Regions from separate parts of the Arthrobacter sp. TJ-236 genome, predicted to be linked through region 3. Evidence: riboswitches for the same ligand, from Rfam matches in the RefSeq annotation. Region 3 holds a riboswitch; each other region holds the start of a gene.
What was found. A riboswitch is a leader RNA that binds a small molecule or an ion and turns the genes downstream of it on or off. The one in region 3 is predicted to bind cyclic di-AMP.
Positions count from the first base shown of each region.

Region 1: another riboswitch for cyclic di-AMP. It lies ahead of AC4D16_RS03150 (C40 family peptidase); the one in region 3 lies ahead of AC4D16_RS14310 (LysM peptidoglycan-binding domain-containing protein).
Region 2: another riboswitch for cyclic di-AMP. It lies ahead of AC4D16_RS08925 (NlpC/P60 family protein); the one in region 3 lies ahead of AC4D16_RS14310 (LysM peptidoglycan-binding domain-containing protein).
Region 4: another riboswitch for cyclic di-AMP. It lies ahead of AC4D16_RS07860 (M23 family metallopeptidase); the one in region 3 lies ahead of AC4D16_RS14310 (LysM peptidoglycan-binding domain-containing protein).

Region 1 is NZ_JBZCNI010000001.1:673,873-678,343, reverse strand. Features, by position in the region: gene AC4D16_RS03170 (YceD family protein) at 70-591, shown strand; gene rpmF (50S ribosomal protein L32) at 594-797, shown strand; gene rnc (ribonuclease III) at 852-1,661, shown strand; gene mutM (bifunctional DNA-formamidopyrimidine glycosylase/DNA-(apurinic or apyrimidinic site) lyase) at 1,662-2,624, shown strand; cyclic di-AMP (ydaO/yuaA leader) riboswitch at 2,770-2,944, shown strand; gene AC4D16_RS03150 (C40 family peptidase) at 2,947-3,792, shown strand; gene AC4D16_RS03145 (NAD-dependent epimerase/dehydratase family protein) at 3,960-4,471, opposite strand, start outside.
Region 2 is NZ_JBZCNI010000002.1:40,789-45,259, reverse strand. Features, by position in the region: gene AC4D16_RS08930 (NlpC/P60 family protein) at 153-989, opposite strand; gene AC4D16_RS08925 (NlpC/P60 family protein) at 1,013-1,837, opposite strand; cyclic di-AMP (ydaO/yuaA leader) riboswitch at 1,843-1,995, opposite strand; gene AC4D16_RS08920 (iron-dependent transcriptional repressor DtxR) at 2,155-2,853, opposite strand; gene serC (phosphoserine transaminase) at 3,075-4,241, shown strand; gene AC4D16_RS08910 (MFS transporter) at 4,253-4,471, opposite strand, start outside.
Region 3 is NZ_JBZCNI010000003.1:443,362-447,832, reverse strand. Features, by position in the region: gene acs (acetate--CoA ligase) at 1-1,051, shown strand, start outside; gene AC4D16_RS14315 (GrpB family protein) at 1,040-1,492, opposite strand; gene AC4D16_RS14310 (LysM peptidoglycan-binding domain-containing protein) at 1,664-2,563, opposite strand; cyclic di-AMP (ydaO/yuaA leader) riboswitch at 2,569-2,754, opposite strand; gene AC4D16_RS14305 (hypothetical protein) at 2,927-3,157, opposite strand; gene AC4D16_RS14300 (class I SAM-dependent DNA methyltransferase) at 3,168-4,471, opposite strand, start outside.
Region 4 is NZ_JBZCNI010000001.1:1,658,696-1,663,166, forward strand. Features, by position in the region: gene AC4D16_RS07850 (diacylglycerol/lipid kinase family protein) at 1-275, shown strand, start outside; gene AC4D16_RS07855 (MFS transporter) at 326-1,573, shown strand; gene AC4D16_RS07860 (M23 family metallopeptidase) at 1,570-2,862, opposite strand; cyclic di-AMP (ydaO/yuaA leader) riboswitch at 2,866-3,069, opposite strand; gene AC4D16_RS07865 (siderophore-interacting protein) at 3,233-4,285, opposite strand; gene AC4D16_RS07870 (ABC transporter ATP-binding protein) at 4,282-4,471, opposite strand, start outside.

The DNA.
Region 1 (4,471 bases), on a different contig from region 3:
ACCATCACCAGCGATCTCAGCGCGCCCCTGACGTTCAGTGTCAGGGACCTCGGACGTAGTCCGGGGAGTATGCGGGTACTCGAGGAGAACGTACCGGCGCCGAAGGATTTCGGTGTCGCCCTCGTCGGAGTGCAGGAGGGTTCGCCACTCGAACTCGACCTGCGGCTCGAATCGGTCCACGAGGGAATCCTCGTGTCCGGGACGGCCGGCATGGAAGTGACCGGTGAATGCGGCCGGTGCCTGGAGCCCCTGCGGTTCGACCGCGAGGTCGACATCCAGGAGCTGTTCTTCTACGACGACGCGGAATCGCTGTCGGAGGAGGACGAAGAAGTGCACAGGGTGGAGAACGAGACGATCGACCTGGAGCCCGTTCTGCGGGATGCAGTGGTCACCTCGCTGCCCTTCCAGCCGGTGTGCCGGGAGGATTGCCTGGGATTGTGCTCCGAATGCGGAGCACGCCTGAACGACGATCCCGATCACCACCACGAAGTTCTGGACCCCCGCTGGTCAGCCCTTGCCGGGTTGACGGGCACCGCCGCCGAGCATGACGCGGCACCCAAGTCAGAGTCAGACGAGAGAGAAAAGAGTTAGCCGTGGCTGTCCCGAAGCGGAAAATGTCCCGCGCGAATACCCGCGCACGCCGGTCCCAGTGGAAGGCAACCGCCCCCAAGCTGGTCAAGACCCTCGAGAACGGTCGCGTCACCTACAGCCTCGCCCACCAGGCCAAGGTCGTCACCGACTCGGCCGGCACGCCGCTGTTCCTCGAGTACAAGGGCCGGAAGGTCGCCGACGTCTGATGTCGGATCCGGTCCCTGCCTGGCGAAGGTCCGGCGGGGTCGGCTGAAGCTTTCATGAAGAACACCGCAGAACTCACGAAGCGTCTCGGGGTCGACATCGACTCCGAGACGCTTCGTCTTGCCCTGACACACAGGTCCTACGCCTACGAGCGCGGTGGCATCCCCACGAACGAACGCCTCGAATTCCTCGGCGACTCCGTTCTCGGGCTGTCGGTCACCGATGCCCTCTACCGGGACAACCCCGACCTGTCCGAGGGTGAGCTCGCCAAGCGCCGCTCGGCGGTCGTGAGCACGAAGGCCCTCGCCGGAGTGGCCCGCAGCCTGGACCTCGGCAGCCACGTGCTGCTCGGGCAGGGCGAGAAACTGACGAACGGCCGTGACAAGGCCTCCATCCTCGCGGACACCATGGAGGCCGTGATCGGCGCCGCGTACCTCACGCACGGCATCGAGACGGCCCGCGCCATGGTCATGCGGCTGATCGCCCCCCTCCTCGCCGACTCCGCCGTCCTGGGTGGCGGCACCGATTGGAAGACACGCATCCAGGAGGCGGCTGCAAGCCGACGCCTGGGGCTCATCGACTACCGGGTCGCAGGCGTGGGCCCCGATCACGCGCGCACCTTCACCGCGCGTCTGGTGATCGGCGGCGTCGAGTACGGCTCCGGTACAGGGCCGTCCAAGAAGGAGGCGGAACAGGCCGCCGCCGCGGAGACCTGGGTGCTGCTGTCGGACGGCGCGACCGACCCCGACGCGCCGCAGCCCGTCCTGCCGTCGGGCGCCCCGGAAGCCTCGCACCCCTCGGATTCCCACGCACCCCCGTCACTGCCCGGGGCCGAGATGTCCCGCACGCACGACAACGGTTCCTGAGTGCCTGAACTCCCGGAGGTCGAGGTCGTCCGGCGCGGGCTCGCGCGATGGGTGACGGGCCGGACGATCCAGGACGTGGAGGTCGTGGACCCCCGCTCCCTGCGCAGGCACCTCCTGGGCGCCGAGGACTTCCGACAGAACCTCGAGGGTGTCACGGTGCGGGACGTGGTGCGCCGCGGCAAGTTCCTGTGGATGCCCCTCGAGGAGGCGGCCGGCAGCGAGCAGGCGCCGACCGTCGCGCTCATGGCCCATCTCGGCATGAGCGGCCAGCTGCTCATCGAGGAGCCCGGGGCGGCACGGGAGAAGCACCTCAAGGTCCGGCTCGGACTGTCCCCGGCGACCGGACCGGACGGCGAGCGTCTGCCCACGGACCTCCGGTTCGTCGACCAGCGGATCTTCGGCGGCATGTTCCTCGCCGATCTCGACCCCACGGGCGACGGCGGTGCAGGCGGCCTCGGCGCCGAGCAGCTGACGCTGATCCCGAGGCAGGCCGCGCACATCGCCCGCGATCCGCTGGACCCGATCTTCTCCACCGCGACCTTCCACCAGCGGTTGCGTGCCCGCAGGACGGGGCTGAAGCGTGCGCTCCTCGATCAGGGCCTCATCTCCGGCATCGGGAACATCTACGCGGACGAGGCCCTCTGGGCGGCCCGGCTGCACTACGCCCGGCCGACCGACACCATGCGCCGCCCCGACACCGATCGGGTCGTCGACGCCGTGCGTGGGGTCATGGAGCGTGCGCTGGAAGCCGGCGGCACGAGTTTCGACTCGCTCTACGTCAACGTTAACGGTACCTCCGGCTACTTCGCCCGCGAACTGGAGGCCTACGGGCGCGAGGGTGAGCCCTGCCGCCGGTGTGCCGCGGCAGGCCGTGTCACCCTGATGCGACGAGAGTCCTTCATGAACCGTTCGTCCTTCTTCTGCCCCGTCTGCCAGCCGCGTCCGCGGTCGGCGAGATTATAGTCATCAGCGCCGCCGAGGCCAGACTGCGAGGCAGGCGTGATCCGAACGTGACAGGAACGTGATCGCCGCGTACCGTTGTTCCAGCGCCCGCCCACCTCGGGGGGTCGCCCTTCCTCTCTTTGCCTAACCCTGTCGATGAGGACGGACCGTTCGAACACCACATTCGACAGGGGCGGGGGAACCGAAAGCGGGCTTTCTCACAAGTCCTAGGGGTAAAGACACGCATTGACCGGCACTGGGGCGGCGGTCGATGACATGACGTGTCCGGATGTCCCATCCGAACCCGACAGCTAACTTCGTAGGCATCGGGAAAGGCAACAACATGTCACATAACCGTCATATCGCGCGCCACCGGGCCGTTCCGTCGCGCACCAACCCTCTCGTCACCGCCTCACGCGCCGTCGGCGCAAGCGCCTCGGCCGCAGGTAAGCCCGCCGTCGTCGTCGTCGCCGCCTCCGGCATCCTCTTGGGAGCAGCGCTCCCGGCCAGTGCCGCGGGCGAGGTGACCGTCGGCACCGTCGCCGCCACCACCGCACCGGTCACCACCGTCGCGGCTCCCGCGGCAGGGACCTACACGGTCCGGTCCGGCGACACGCTCGGCGGCATCGCAGCGGCCCACGGCGTCAGCCTGGACACGCTCTTCGCGGCCAACGGTCTCGGACACGGCTCCGTGATCTACCCGGGGCAGACGATCGCCCTGGGCGGCGCACCGGTTGCGCAGCAGTCGGCGGTCGCGGCTCCCGCAGCCGCTCCTGCTGTCTTCTCGGCGTCCACGTCGACGCAGGGCGCGGGCAACACGACCGGCCTCACCACGCAGTCGGCATCCTCCATCACTCCGATGTCCGGCATCGTCGGAACGGCGATGAGCGGCGAGGGTTCCGGTTACGTCTACGGGGGCACGTCCTTCGGCGCCTGGGACTGCTCCGGCTTCGTGCAGTGGGTGTACGCCCAGCACGGCGTACAGCTGCCCCGTGTGACCCACGCGCAGTTCGACGCGCTGCAGCCGACGACCACCCCGCAGCCGGGAGACCTCGTCAGCCAGAACGGCGGCAGCCATGTGGGGATCTACCTGGGCAACGGGCAGATGATCAGCGCGCTGAACCCCTCGCAGGGCACGCAGGTCCACCCCGTCACGGCGATGGCCGTCGATGGGTACTACACGCGCTAGGCCATCCGCCGGCAGCGCCGGGTACAGCGGACGAAGGACGGGATGCAGAGCATCCCGTCCTTCGTCATTCCCAGCCGCTACGCGTCATGGCTGTTCTGCAGCGCGGCCGTTGTGCCGGACGACCCGCCGTCCGATGACTGGCGGGCACGTCCGTGCAGCCGTGGTCCTCAGACGCCGCCGTAGTGGGCGGCGAGCCTCCGGAAGCCCTCGTCGATACTGACGGACGGGCTCCAGTCGAGCACCTGTCGCGTCCGCCGCTGGTCGAACCAGTGGGCGGTGGAGAGCTGTTCGGCGAGGAATCGGGTCATCGGTGGCTCGTCCTCGCGTCCCAGGCGCATCCACGCACGTTCGATCACGGCCCCGGCCCCGCGGGCCACACTGCCGGGGATCGACCAGCGTGGAGGTTCCACGCCCCCCGCCCTGCAGATACCTGCGAGGAGTTCGGCGATGGGGCGGGGTTCGCCGTTGGTGACGACGACGGCCCGGCCGGCGGCGGCGTCCATCCTGGCGAGGCACGCGACGATCGCCGACGCCGCGTTGTCCACATACGTGGTGTCGATCAGGGATGTGCCGTGGCCGAGCAGCGGGAGCCGCCCACGCCGGGCGCGCTCGATCACCCGCTCCACGAGCTGGGTGTCGCCGGGGCCCCAGACGACGTGCGGCCGGACCGCCGCCACGC
Region 2 (4,471 bases), on a different contig from region 3:
CGGACACGGGGCAGCCGCTAATCACGCGGCTCCGCAGGGCTGCAGGTGTCGTTCCGCCCCTCGGCATGCACGGGCTCACGGGACGGCAGTCTGTTAAACGCGAAAGGACCGGCGGGTGGCCGGTCCTTTCGTGAAGCGTCGGTGCGGAAGCGTCAGCCGCCCACGCGGATGTAGACACCGCCGGAGCCGAGCTCGGCCGGTGCGATCACCGTCGTGTTGCCGTTGAAGCCGCCGTGGACCGCCTGGCCACCGCCGATGTACACCGCGATGTGAGCCATGCCCATGCCGCCGTCGGCGTAGTAGATGAGGTCACCCGGGATGGCTTCGCCCGCGCTGACCGTGCGGCCGAGGGAGAGGTAGCCGGCGGGCCAGCCGTGGAAGTTGATGCCGGCGGCGGCCAGCGCGTTGCTCGCCAGTCGCGTGCAGTCCTGCATGACGCCGAGCTGGCCCTGGGCCGCGGCGGCGATGGTGGCCGCGACTCCCGAGGAAACGGCCGGCGGGGCAACTGCGGGAGCAGCGGGAGCTGCGACGCGCGCCGCGACCGGAGCGGCGACGGGCGCTGCGACCACGGGAGCAGGAGCCACGACAGCCGGAGCGACGACCGGTGCAACCGCTGCGGGCTGGACGACCGGAGCGGGCGCCGGGGCGGCAACCGGAGCCTCGACCACGGGAGCGGGTGCCGGAGGAGGGACGACCACGGGAGCGGCCTGGACCTTGACAGGCGTCCGGTTGAAGGCGACGGTCGTGGTGTTCGCCGCGACGACCGCGGTCCGCTCGACGGTGACGGTCAGCTTGGTGGTAGCGACCTCACGCTGCGGCTGGAGGTCCGCCGCGTTGGCGGCGACGCCGCTGGTGAGGACGAGACCGGAGGCTGCGGCGATGACCGCAGCCTGCCGTCCCATGCCGCCGGCGTTGCTGGTGACGGCCCTCGCGAGGTCCGAGAAACTCTGCGTGTCCCCGCGGTGGCGGGCGATCGTGGCGCGTGTCATGAAGGTCTCCGGGTATGAGGGGTTTAGCGGACGCGGACGAAGCTGGCGCCGGGGAGGTCGGACAGGCTGTGCAGACCGGTGTTCATACCGTTCAGACCGCCGCTGATGACCTGGCCGTTACCGACGTAGATGGCGACGTGGCCGCCGGTGATGACCAGATCGCCGGGAGCGGGCGAACCCACCACATCGCCGTACTGGAAGAACTGACCCGGTGCGAGGTCGCCGACCGACTTGCCGACCGAGCGCAGCGCCTTCTCGACCATGGCCGTGCAGTCCTGCGCCACGCCGATCTGCGCGTAGGCACTGCCGACGAGCCCGTCGGCCACACCGGAGGCGGCGGCGACGGGGGCGGCCGGCGCGGGAGCGGGCTGCGCCACGGCGACGGGAGCCGGGGCGGCGACGACGGCGACGGGTGCCGGAGCCTGCACGGCGACCGGTGCCGGAGCCTGCACGGCGACGGGCGCCGGCGCCTGCACGACCACGGGTGCCGGAGTCGGCGCGGCAACGGGCGCCTCGACGACGACGGGAGCCGGCTCCGGCGCCTTCTCCGGCGCCTTCTCGACGGCGACCGGGACGAGCTCGAACGCGACCTCGGCCGTGGCCGGGACGGTGACCTCGGCGGTGACGACGCGGGAGACGGTGAGGGTGGAGGCCTGGGCCTCACGCTCGGCGGAAGCCGCTCCGTGAGCCGGCAGACCGGCGGTGAGGACGAGACCCGACGCTGCGACGATGACGGCTGCCTGGCGGCCGACTGATCCTGCGTTGGACGAGACGGCGGCGGACAGTGCGGTCAGCGGGCTGACGGTTTGGGGCGCGCGGTGGCGGCCCAGCGTGGTGCTGGTGGACACGTTGGATTACCTCTCCCAACGCCTGCGAGGTGAGCTGTCGGATTCGGATGGGAGTCACCCGGCCGCTGCGAGCAGCGACTTAACCCCAAGGACCTCTCGAAAGAAGTCCACAAATTGGTTCCCCCGCCTCTGCCATGCGAATGGTGCGAACGGACCTCGAGCAATGGCAGAGCTAGGCGATTTGCAGGAGGGTGCCGGATCTAGAGCGAATTTGGCACGGGATGAAGGCTACCCGAGAACCAGCGGTATGTCACGTTCTGGTCACGGTCCTCAGGCTGCTTGCCTTTCCGGCCACCGTGCGGCGCTCCCGGGAAGGGTCAGGCGTCGACCGACACGAAGACGTGCGAGGCCACTTCGGGAGGCAGTTCGAGGGCGCCCTCGACCCCGGGGACGCGGACCGACACGTAGCCGCCCACCGATTCCAGGCTCAGGCTCGCGCCGGGTCGCAGGCCGCCCTCGTCGAGCTGGGTGAGGAGCTCCGGGTCCACCTGGATGGGCTCGGCGAGCCGGACGAGGGTCACGGCGCTCTCGGGTGAGTACGTGCCCATGGCGGCCAGGAGCGTCACGACGCCGTCGGTGAACTGCTCGGTCTGGACGCCACCGAGCGCCTCGAGGCCGGGGATGGGATTACCGTACGGGGACTGCGAGGGCTTGCCCAGCAGTTCGTAGAGCCTGCGCTCCACGCGCTCGCTCATGACGTGCTCCCACCGGCAGGCCTCGTCGTGCACGTACGCCCAGTCGAGGCCGATCACGTCGCTGAGCAGGCGCTCGGCCAGACGGTGCTTGCGCATGACCTCCGTGGCCCGGCGGCGTCCCACCTCCGTGAGTTCGAGATGCCGGTCCCCCGAGACCACCACGAGCCCGTCGCGCTCCATGCGTCCGATCGTCTGCGAGACGGTGGGCCCGGAGTGCCGCAGCCTCTCGGCGATCCGTGCCCGGAGCGCCACGATGTTCTCCTCCTCGAGCTCGAGGATGGTCCGCAGGTACATCTCGGTGGTGTCGATGAGGTCCGTCATGCGGTTCAGCTCCTTGGTGCGGTGCGGGTTCGCGGCTGGAGGGCCGCGCGCGGCCGGCGGTCAGGTCCGCCTCAGCCTGCGCCTCGCCACGCTTCCCAAGGTTAACCCATGGCGACGGGCAGGGCCGGTGCGCGCGCGCCTGCGGCGCCGTCCCGCGCGGGTACCGCGCCGCCGTCGCGGGCTCGTCACGGACAGGGGCCGCGTGCCCGGGCTGGGGCAGAATGAGGGGCACACGCCGCCGCCGACCACCTGGAGCATCCTTGACCGACCTGCCGCGCATCCCCGACCACCTCCTGCCCGCCGACGGCCGCTTCGGCGCGGGCCCGTCCAAGGTGCGCGGCGCGCAGCTGGACGCCCTCGTGCGCGCGGGCAGCACGCTCCTCGGCACCTCGCACCGCCAGGCGCCCGTCAGGAACCTCGTGGGTGACGTCCGCGAGGGCCTCATGACCTTCTTCGGCGCCCCCGAGGGCTACGAGGTGATCCTCGGCGTCGGCGGATCCACAGCCTTCTGGGACGCGGCGGCGTTCGGTCTCGTGGAGGCGAAGGCGCAGCACCTCTCCTTCGGTGAGTTCGGATCGAAGTTCGCGTCGGCCACGGACAAGGCCCCGTTCCTCGAGCCCTCGAGCATCATCACGTCCCCTCCGGGCGCTCGTCCGGATGCCGTCGCGGAGGCGGGCGTGGACACCTACGCCTGGCCGCAGAACGAGACCTCGACCGGCGTCGCGGCGCCCGTACGGCGCGTGGACGGGACGGACGACGGCGCCCTGACGGTCATCGACGCCACCTCCGCGGCCGGCGGGCTGCACGTGGACGTCGCCGAGACGGACGTCTACTACTTCGCCCCGCAGAAGAACTTCGCCTCCGACGGTGGGCTGTGGCTGGGGCTCTTCTCCCCCGCGGCGCTCGACCGCGTGGCGCGTATCAGGGCGGGCGGGCGGTGGATCCCCGATTTCCTCGACCTGCAGACGGCGGTGGAGAACTCCCGCCTGAACCAGACCTACAACACGCCCTCGCTCTCCACCCTCGTGACCCTCGACGCCCAGGTGCAGTGGCTGAACGCCGAGGGCGGACTGCCGTTCGCCACGTCGCGCACCGCGGACTCCGCGGGGCGCCTGTACGCCTGGGCCGAGGCCTCATCGGTCGCGTCCCCCTACGTCACGCGGCCGGAGTACCGTTCGAACGTGATCGTCACGGTGGACTTCGAGGAGACCGTGGACGCCGCACGGGTGGCCGCGATCCTCCGCGCCAACGGAGTGGTGGACGTCGAGCCGTACCGCAAGCTCGGCCGCAACCAGCTGCGCATCGCCACCTTCGTGTCGATCGAGCCGGACGACGTCTCGGCGCTGATCGCGTGCATCGACCACACGGTGGAGCACCTGCTCGGGTAGGCCGTGGCCGCCTACTCGGCGGCTCTCTCCTCGACGCCCGCCTCGTGCTCGATCCGGAGGCGGCGCGGGGCGGTGCGGTCGTACCGGAGCCGCACCTCGTGGTACCGCCAGGCCCAGAAGATCCCGATCGCCGCAGCCAGGAGACCGGACGCCGCGGCGACCCCGAGGCTCCACCGGGGACCGAAGGCGTCGGACACCCACCCCACCACGGGCGCCCCGAGGGGCGTCCC
Region 3 (4,471 bases):
GGACCTCGCGTGGGTCACCGCGCACACCTACGAGCTCTACGGCCCGCTCGCCAACGGCGCCACGCAGGTCATCTTCGAGGGTACGCCGAACACTCCGCACCCGGGCCGCCACCTCGAGATCATCGAGCGCTACGGCGTCACGAGCTACTACACCGCGCCCACGCTGGTCCGCTCGCTCATGGGGTGGTTCCCCGACGGCGTCCCCGACACCTACGACCTCTCGAGCATCCGCGTGCTCGGCACCGTGGGCGAGGCGATCAACCCGGAGGCGTGGCGGTGGTTCCGCCGGAACCTGGGGCGGGACGAGGTTCCCGTCGTCGACACCTGGTGGCAGTCCGAGACCGGCGCCACGGTGCTCTCCCCCAGCCCCTCGGACACCGCGTTCAAGGCGGGTTGCGCGGCACGTCCCCTGCCCGGGGTCGGCACGCGGATCGTGGACGAGCACGGGCAGGCGGTTCGCCCCGGCGTCCAGGGGTTCATCGTCGTGGACCGCCACGGCCCTGCCATGGCACGGACGGTCTGGGGGAATCCGCAGCGCTACCTCGACGCGTACTGGCGGACCTTCGCGGCGCAGGGCTGGTTCCTCGCCGGTGACGGCGCCCGGTACGACGACGACGGCGACACCTGGATCCTCGGGCGCGTGGACGACGTCATCAACATCTCGGGGCATCGCCTCTCCACCATCGAGATCGAGTCCGCGCTCGTGGCCCATCCGCTCGTGGTCGAGGCGGGGGCGTGTCCCGTCGCGGATCCTCTGACCGGGCATGCGGTGGTCGCGTTCGTGGTGCTGGCGGCGGGGGCAGCCCCTGAGGACGACGTCGTGGGGATCCTCCGGGCTCACGTGGCCGCGGTGATCGGGCCGATCGCGCGCCCGGCCGCCGTCGTCGTCGTGCAGGACGTGCCGAAGACGCGTTCAGGCAAGATCATGCGGCGCCTGCTCACGCAGCTCTACGAGGGGTCCGCGCTCGGCGACACCACGTCGCTGCAGAACGAGGGGTGCGTGCCGGGTATCCAGGACGTCCTCGCCGCGAGGCGCTCCTCATCCGGGTGATCGGACCGAGCGCGGACGAGCATCGTGAGGATGGAGGGGGTCCGCGCGGAAGGCATTCTCGTAGATGTCGTACACGGCAGCTGCCTTGAGGTCGTTGTAGGACCCCTCGCCGTCGAGGATCGCCTCGCGCTTGGCGGCTGCGTAGTACTCCCGATCCGCGTCGCTGGACCGGAGCCGGTCGAGGAAGAGCAGATGCCTCCGAGGCTCGACGGCCGACGGACCCCAGACGTGGAGATTCGTGTTCGGCGATCCCAGGGTCAGGTGGAGGTGGGGGTCCCCCGCGATCTCGACCCGGAAAATCAATCTGAAGCCCAGGCCGTGGAGGGGTGCGAGAAACAGCGTCTCGCGGAACAAGTCGACGGCGGTGAGGTCGACGTCGAGGACCGGCTTCGCCAGGAGCCGCGGTACGGCGGTCGAACCGACATGGCGGATGCTCATCACCTGGTCCTGCGCGGCATCCCGGACGACTCCCCCAGCGCAGGCTCAGTGCCTCAACCGCGCGGTGGTCGTCGTCGAGCCCTTCATCCGGATCTCTCAACGAAGGAAGCGGCAGGCGCCCCGTCCAAGCACCTGCCGCTTCCCGTTCAAGGATCGAACGGTTCGTTCGGACGCTTAGGCGCCGACCCGCACGAAGGATGCTCCCGGGAGGTCCGAGAGGGGGTGCTGCATGGTGGCGTTGATGCCGTTCATGCCGCTGCTGATGACCTGACCGCCACCGGCGTAGACCGCCACGTGACCGCCGGTGATCACGAGGTCCCCGGGAGCCGGGGCGGACACCCGGGCCCCGAACTGGAAGAACTGAGCCGGGCCGAGGTCGCCCACGGAGATCCCGGCGGCACGCAGTGCCTTCTCGGCCAGCACGGTGCAGTCCTGGACGGCGCCGGCGCGAAGCTGCGCCTGAGCCGATCCGAGGATGGCCGCTGCCGCATTGCCCGAGGGCGCTGCAGCGACCGACGAGGCGTGCACGGGTACCGGGGTGATCGCTGCCGAGGCCAGGTAGACACCCGACCCGGGCGCCGTGGACACGGCCGGTGCAACAGCGGCGGCCTGCTGGTAGGCAGGAGCCGCAGGTGCAGCGGCAACCGGAGCGGACACCGTCTGGGCCGGCGCGGTGACGGCCGATCCGGCGGTGGGGATCGTGATCGACTGACCGGGGAAGATGACCGATGCGAGCGAGAGGCCGTTCGCGGTCAGGACCGAGGTGAGGTCCGCTCCGTAGCGTGCGGAGATGGCACCCAGGGTGTCACCGGCGGCGACGGTGTGCGTGGAGCCGGCGACAGCAGTGGCCGCCACGGTGGAGGCCACCGAGGTGTAGTTCGTCGCGGCGTCGGTGTAGGTGCCGGCGTTGGCCGTTCCCATCGCGCCGAACGCGAGGCCGGAGGTGACCGCGATGACGGCGACCGGGCGGCCGACGGTCGTTGCGTGCGCGCCGGCGATGCGGCCGAGTGCCTGCAGTGCGAGGTTGCCCTCGACGTCGGCCCTGTGGCGTGCCGGTGAAGTGATTCGTGACATGGTTCTGTACCTCTCCCATGCCTGCGGGGTGAGCTGTCGGGTTCGGATGGGAGTCACCCGGCCGCGGACACCGCTGGATACGGCGGTGGTGTGCGACTTAACCCCGAGGACGCCTGCAGGGAAACCTGGGCGCCCGGTGGAACTGATGGTTCCCCCGTCCCTGCCTTTCGTGTGTGCGGACGTATTCCGGTCGGCGGCAGGGCTCGGCAATCCGTCCGGAAGCGTCTCACGTGGACGGAGACGCTGGTGTGACCCTAGCCGGACCCTCGTCGGTTTGTCACATTTGCGTAACGGGACGTACCATCTGGCGCCGGCCTTCTTGACAGGCCTCCGCCAGGAGGTGCCCGGGGCCCGCACAAGCCCTCATCGGCGGACGCGACGCCAGCGGCGGACGGCAAGGGCCGTGCCCATCGCACTGACCGCGAGCAGCACACCCTGCTGCACGTAGAAGCCCGCCGACATGCTGCCGCCGGAGACTCGCGCGGTCAGGAGGAGGCTACTGACCAGCGTGAGGCTGAGGAGCGCGCCGACGATCACGAGGGTGCTCCAGAAGCGCCGCTCCTGAACCCGCGCTGCCCTCCGCCATCCGTCCATCCCGTCTGACCTACGCTTCGCTGGAGGGCGCAAGGACGTTCTCGTGAATGTCTGTTGCGCGCCGCCGAGCCGTTGTCGCGGCACGCTCCGCCAATGCGTCCGCGACAGCTTGGAACTCGAGCAGGGCAGCCTGCAGGTCCTCCACGATCTCCGCGGCGATGATCTCGGGCGGAACACCGTCGTCCGCGTTCTCCAGGGCTGGATCCTTGAGCCAGGTGATGTCGAGATTGAGCTTGTCACGAGCGACGAGCTCCTCGTACGTGAAGGCTTTGAATCGCTCCGACTCCTGACGCCCTGAACGGTCACTCGGCTTGTACGCCTCCACGAAGTCCGCTAGGTGCTCGTCCCGCAGCGGGTTCTGCTTCATGGTGAAGTGCTGACCCACGCGGAAGTCATACACCCAGAGCTTCTCCGTCCACGCCTTCTCCGGGCGCGCGCGTTTCCGATCGAAGAACAGCACGTTCGCTTTGACGCCTCCGGCGTAGAAGATTCCGGTGGGGAGCCTCAGCAGCGTGTGCACATCGAACTCCTTGAGGAGGCGAGCCCTGATCGTCTCGCCGACGCCGCCCTCGAAGAGGACGTTGTCCGGCACGACGACGGCGGCTCGTCCGTCGCGCTTGAGCAGGCTTGCGATGTGCTGGAGGAAGTTCAGTTGCTTGTTGGTGGTCGTGACCCAGAAGTCCTGCCTCGAGTAGGAGACGTCCTCACGCTCGGCCTTGCCCGTTTCTCCCACCACGGTGATGGAGGACTTCTTGCCGAATGGCGGGTTTGCCAGCACAAGGGAGTAGTGCTGGCCAGGAGTGGTCGCCAATGCGTCCTGAACATCGATGACGGGATCACCGGTGATGCGCCCCACGCCGTGGAGGAACAGATTCATGGTGGCGAGCCGGGCGGTCGAGTCGACCAACTCCGCGCCTCGGACGGTGCGCCCCTCGCTCAGGTCCCGGCGCTGCTCGGGCGTCATGTGCCGGCCGTGATGCTTCTCGATATGTTCGATGGCGCTCAGCAGGAAGCCACCGGTTCCGCAGGCAGGATCGGTGATGGTGTCCGCCGGCGTCGGGGCCATGACCTCAACCATGGCGTGGATAAGCGCTCGTGGCGTGAAATACTGGCCAGCTCCGGACTTCACGTCGGACGCCGACCGCTGCAGGAGGGCCTCGTAGGCGTCCCCGTTGACGTCACCGCCCACCGACCACGCCTCCGAGCCGATCAGGTCCTTGATGAGCTTCCGGAGGAGCGCAGGCTCCTGGATGCGGTTCTGGGCCTTACGGAACACCACCCCGAGATTCGTGGGCAGTTTGCCCAGTTCACGAA
Region 4 (4,471 bases), on a different contig from region 3:
TGGACATCATGACCGTGGCCCCGAAGGGCAAGCTGGGCTGGCTCGCGGTGGTCGGCAAGCTGGTGTCCCGCGGGAAGGGCAAGGACCCCTCGCTCGAGTACTTCCAGTGCCGTACCGCGGAGGTGACCCTCCGCGAGCCGCTGGAGGTGCAGCTCGACGGCGACCCGCTGGGCAAGGCGACGCACATGGCGTTCGAGGTCAAGCCAGACGCCCTACGCCTGCGGATGCCCCTCGGGTACAAGGACCCCGCGGTGGTCAGCGACCCGCTACCCTGACGGGTGAGAACCGGGGCCCCGCCCCGGCCCCGATTCCCGTCAGGAGACGAATGCCCTCGCTCGGCGAACTGATCGCTCCGCGTCGGCTCGGTGGCAGCTTCCGGTGGCTGCTCGCCTCCACCTGGACCAGCAACGTCGGTGACGGCATCGCGCTCTCGGCGGCTCCCCTGCTGATCGCCTCGGTGACGTCGTCGCCGTTCCTCGTCGCCGCCGGCGCCATGATGCAGATCCTCCCGTGGCTCCTGTTCGGGCTCGTGGCGGGATCCGTCGCGGATCACCATGACCGCCGTCGTCTCGTCATGCTCGCCAACGGGGTGCGGGCCGTGATCGTCACGGGCCTCGTGGCGGTGCTCGTGACCGGCCAGGTGAGTATCTGGGTGGTGCTGGTCTCGGCGTTCCTCTACGGCACCGCGGAGGTGTTCGCGGACACGGCAGGCAGCACGCTGCTTCCCATGACGGTCCCGTCGGCAGACCTCGGACCCGGCAATGCCCGCATGCAGGCCGGGTATCTGGTGGCCAACCAGCTCGTCGGGCCACCGCTCGGCGCCTTCCTCTTCGCGATCGGCTCGTTCTGGCCGTTCACGGTGCAGGTCCTCTGCGTGAGCCTCGCGGTCGTCCTCGTGGCCCGGATGGCGCGGACACCCCGTCCGCAGCAGGAACCTTCGGCCCTCGTCGAGGGCGCCCGCCCCCGTCCCATCCGCGAGGGCCTCGCCTGGCTCCGCGGCAACGCGCCCGTGCGGACCCTGATCCTCATCATCCTGATCTTCAATGTCACGTGGGCTGCTCCGTGGAGCGTCCTCGTGCTCTATGCCACCGACTACCTGGGCCTCACCGCCGTCGGCTACGGCCTGCTCGCCACCTCGGCCGCCCTCGGCGGGCTCGTGGGCGTCAGCTCCTTCGGCTGGCTCGAGCGCCGGGTGCGCCTGGCCACGCTCATGCGCGTGTGCCTCAGCCTCGAGGTGGTGATGCACCTGGCCTTCGCCCTCACGACGTCGGCCGCCGTCGCGTACGTGATCATGTTCGGCTTCGGCGTCTACGCCTTCATCTGGACCACCATCTCGACGACCGTGCGGCAGCGTCTTGTCCCGATGCCGCTCCAGGGGCGGATCGGCTCGGTGAACCTGGTCGGCGTGTTCGGCGGGCTCGTGATCGGGCAGCTGCTCGGCGGGCTCATCGCCCAGGTGTGGGGGCTCACCGGGCCGTGGTGGTTCGCCTTCGCCGGCTCGGCGATCACGCTGGCCCTGATGTGGCGCGCCATCTCGAACATCTCGGCCGCCGCTCCCGCGCTCGAGGGCTAGAGCCAGGGCTGCGGGTCCACCTTCTCGTCGCCGACCATGACCTCGAAGTGCAGGTGGCACCCGGTGGAGTTGCCCGTGCTGCCGACCGCACCGAGCGCACCACCGCGGCTCACGGCCGCTCCCTGCGCGACGTCGATGACGCTGAGGTGGTTGTAAGTGGTCTGCATGCCGTCACCGTGGTCCACGACGATCCGCTGCCCGCCGCCGTAGGCGTGCCATCCCGCCTCGACCACCGTGCCGTCGTCGGCCGCGGTGACGGGGGTGCCGCACGCGCTGGCGTAGTCGAGCCCGGTGTGGAGTTCCGTGCCGTAACCGCCCATGGGATTGACCCGGTGCCCGAAGGTGGAGGCGACGGTCCCCTCGGCGACGGGCACGGCGAAGGCCTCCCGCTCCTGGACCACGGGCGAGACCGACGCCGAGAGGGCACGCGCACTCGCGATGCTCGGGGCGATGCCGTCGGTCGCCGGGCCCGCACTCTCCAGGCGGAAGGCCACCTCCGCCCCGGAGGGCGCGGTCACTGCCGGGGCGGCCGCACCGGCGGTGACGACGGCGTCCGGCTGCGCGGCGGTCGGTGCTGCCGCGGTGGTTGACGGCGCGACCGTACCCATGAGCAGCCCGGCCGAGGCGAGCACCATGCCGGCCGTCGCGGACTGGTCGCGGAGACGTGCCAGACCGGAGCGGTTCCGAGTCCCGTTCCGGCGTGCCCGCGCGCCGTGCGGACGGCTGTGGGAGCGGCGCTCCCGGCGGCTCGGCGTCGGTTCGTCCGGCATCTCCGCGCCGGCAGGGGACGTTGTGAACAGGGCGTGGGGTTGCTCGGCGTGAACGGCCTCGAGCGGAACAGCTGGGGCAGGGTGGGTGGTCGCGGCGTCGGATCGGCCCCGCAGTTCCCGACGCGTGGGGAATTGCTGTGCGGGAACCTCCACCGCGGGAGCGCCTGCGGTGGCAGTGTCCGGCTCGGGGGTACCGACGACGGCGGCGCGGCGACCTGACGCCGGACGAACGGCACGGGCGGCACCGGCGGCGGGTGCGGCGAGCGGGAGAGGCGCGACGGGCGCCACCGGGGCCACCGGGGTTGCGGACACATCCGCTGGCGCGACGCCGATCGGGTGGAGCGCATCGTCGATCGAGCGTCGCTCCGGGACCTCTCCACGCGCCTCGCCGATCGCAGTGGCCCTCAGGGAGCGGCGGCTGGGCAGCGTGTGGCAGTCGGACCCGAGCAGGACGGGGTGCTGCTGGTGCACGCGAGCGACGGGCGCACGACGGCGCCCGGACGTAACCGTCTGGGTCAACTGCTTACCTCTCTGGGGACGCCGGCGGAGTCAGCTGTCGGGTTCGAGCAAGAGTCGACTCGGCCCCCTGCCAGGCTCCGGTGCGGACCTGCCGGATACGGCAGCGCACCACGAGCACTGTGGGAGGGCTTCACCCCGAGGCGGCCTGCGCCGCCGTGATCGTGGGTCCTCCGCCCCTGTCACGAGTTGGTCAGGCGGTCCGCTGACAGGGTTGGGCGTACGGACCTGGATCACGTCTTCGGGCTTTGCTGCTCACACTGTAGGGGAGGAAACCCGTAGTTACAATTCCGTTATACACGCTGTGAACAATCAGTGGGATACTGCGGAATCCTGCGGAAAGCCGTTGGAAAAATTGAGGTGCGCACCACCCTCAGGTCAGTTCCGCCCGGCCCTTCCGCCAATACCCCATGAAGGCCACCTGCTTGCGGTCCACGCCGACATCGCGCACCAGGTAGCGGCGGAGACCGCGCACCACAGCCGCTTCTCCCGCGATCCACGCGTAGAACGGCTGGGTGCCCGGCGGGCGGTCGGGGTTGATGGTCGACTGGACGATCGCCGTCTCGAGCAGCTGCGGGGTCTCCCACAGGATGGTGCGGTCCACGTCCACGTCCTCCGGCTCGCTGCCGCCCCGTGCATCCCCGGATCCGGCGAGGGAGACCCAGCCCGGCACCCGGACGGCGTCGCGTACGGCGGCCTCGAGCGGTTCACCGTGCGGCTTGCCGTCGCGCGGGAGCCAGGTGACGGTCACGGACGACGGCGTGTGCAGCTCCTGCACGTCCGCAGCGGTGGGCACCTCCAGGAACGCGTGCCCGCCGACGTCCGCGGGCAGCGACTCGAGGATCGCACCGATCGCGGGCACCGCGGTCTCGTCGCCGGCGAGGAGCACGTGCTGGGCGAGGCCGGGGCTCCACTCGATGCCCCCGTAGGCGCCGGCCGTCAGGCACTGCGCTGCTGCGGCGTTGGGCCCGATCACGCACACGCGGTCACCAGGGCGGCTCGCCGCGGCCCACTCGGCAGCGGGGCCGCCGCGGCCCTCGGCGTCGAGGTGCATCACGAAGTCGACGTCGATCTCCGGGACCGCGCCGTCGCAGCGCGAGGCCCGCACCGTGTAGGTGCGCATGGATCCGCGCTCCTCGGCCTCCATGGCGAGCCAGGACTGGTACCAGCTCGCGCTGTCACCGCTCGCCATCACGCCCGCGATGTCCGGGCACGGGCGTCCGGCCGAGGGGATGATGATCTTGATCCGGAGGTCGAGGCTGTCCCCGGCCACTCCGAAACCCTTCAGGCACGCCCCGCCGAAGGTGATCCGGCGGAAGTTCGGGCTGAGGTCGCGCACGCGGGTGACGGCGACGTCGAACGCCAGCACCATCGGTTCGGTGTCCGCGGCAGTACGCCGTGCGGTTCGCTCGGTCACGTCGGTCATGATGCTGCCTCCACAGGGGTGGGAACGGAGTCGTGCGGGTTGGGTCGGTAGCCGGCCTGCGGTGGCGCAGGTGCTCCGTGGCTCTCGTGTTTCTCGTTGCTCTCGTGGTCCCGGGCACCGTGGTGGCGCCCGACCGGGACCACCATGGGCGTCGCGGACACGGGGTCCTGGATGATGCGGCAGTCG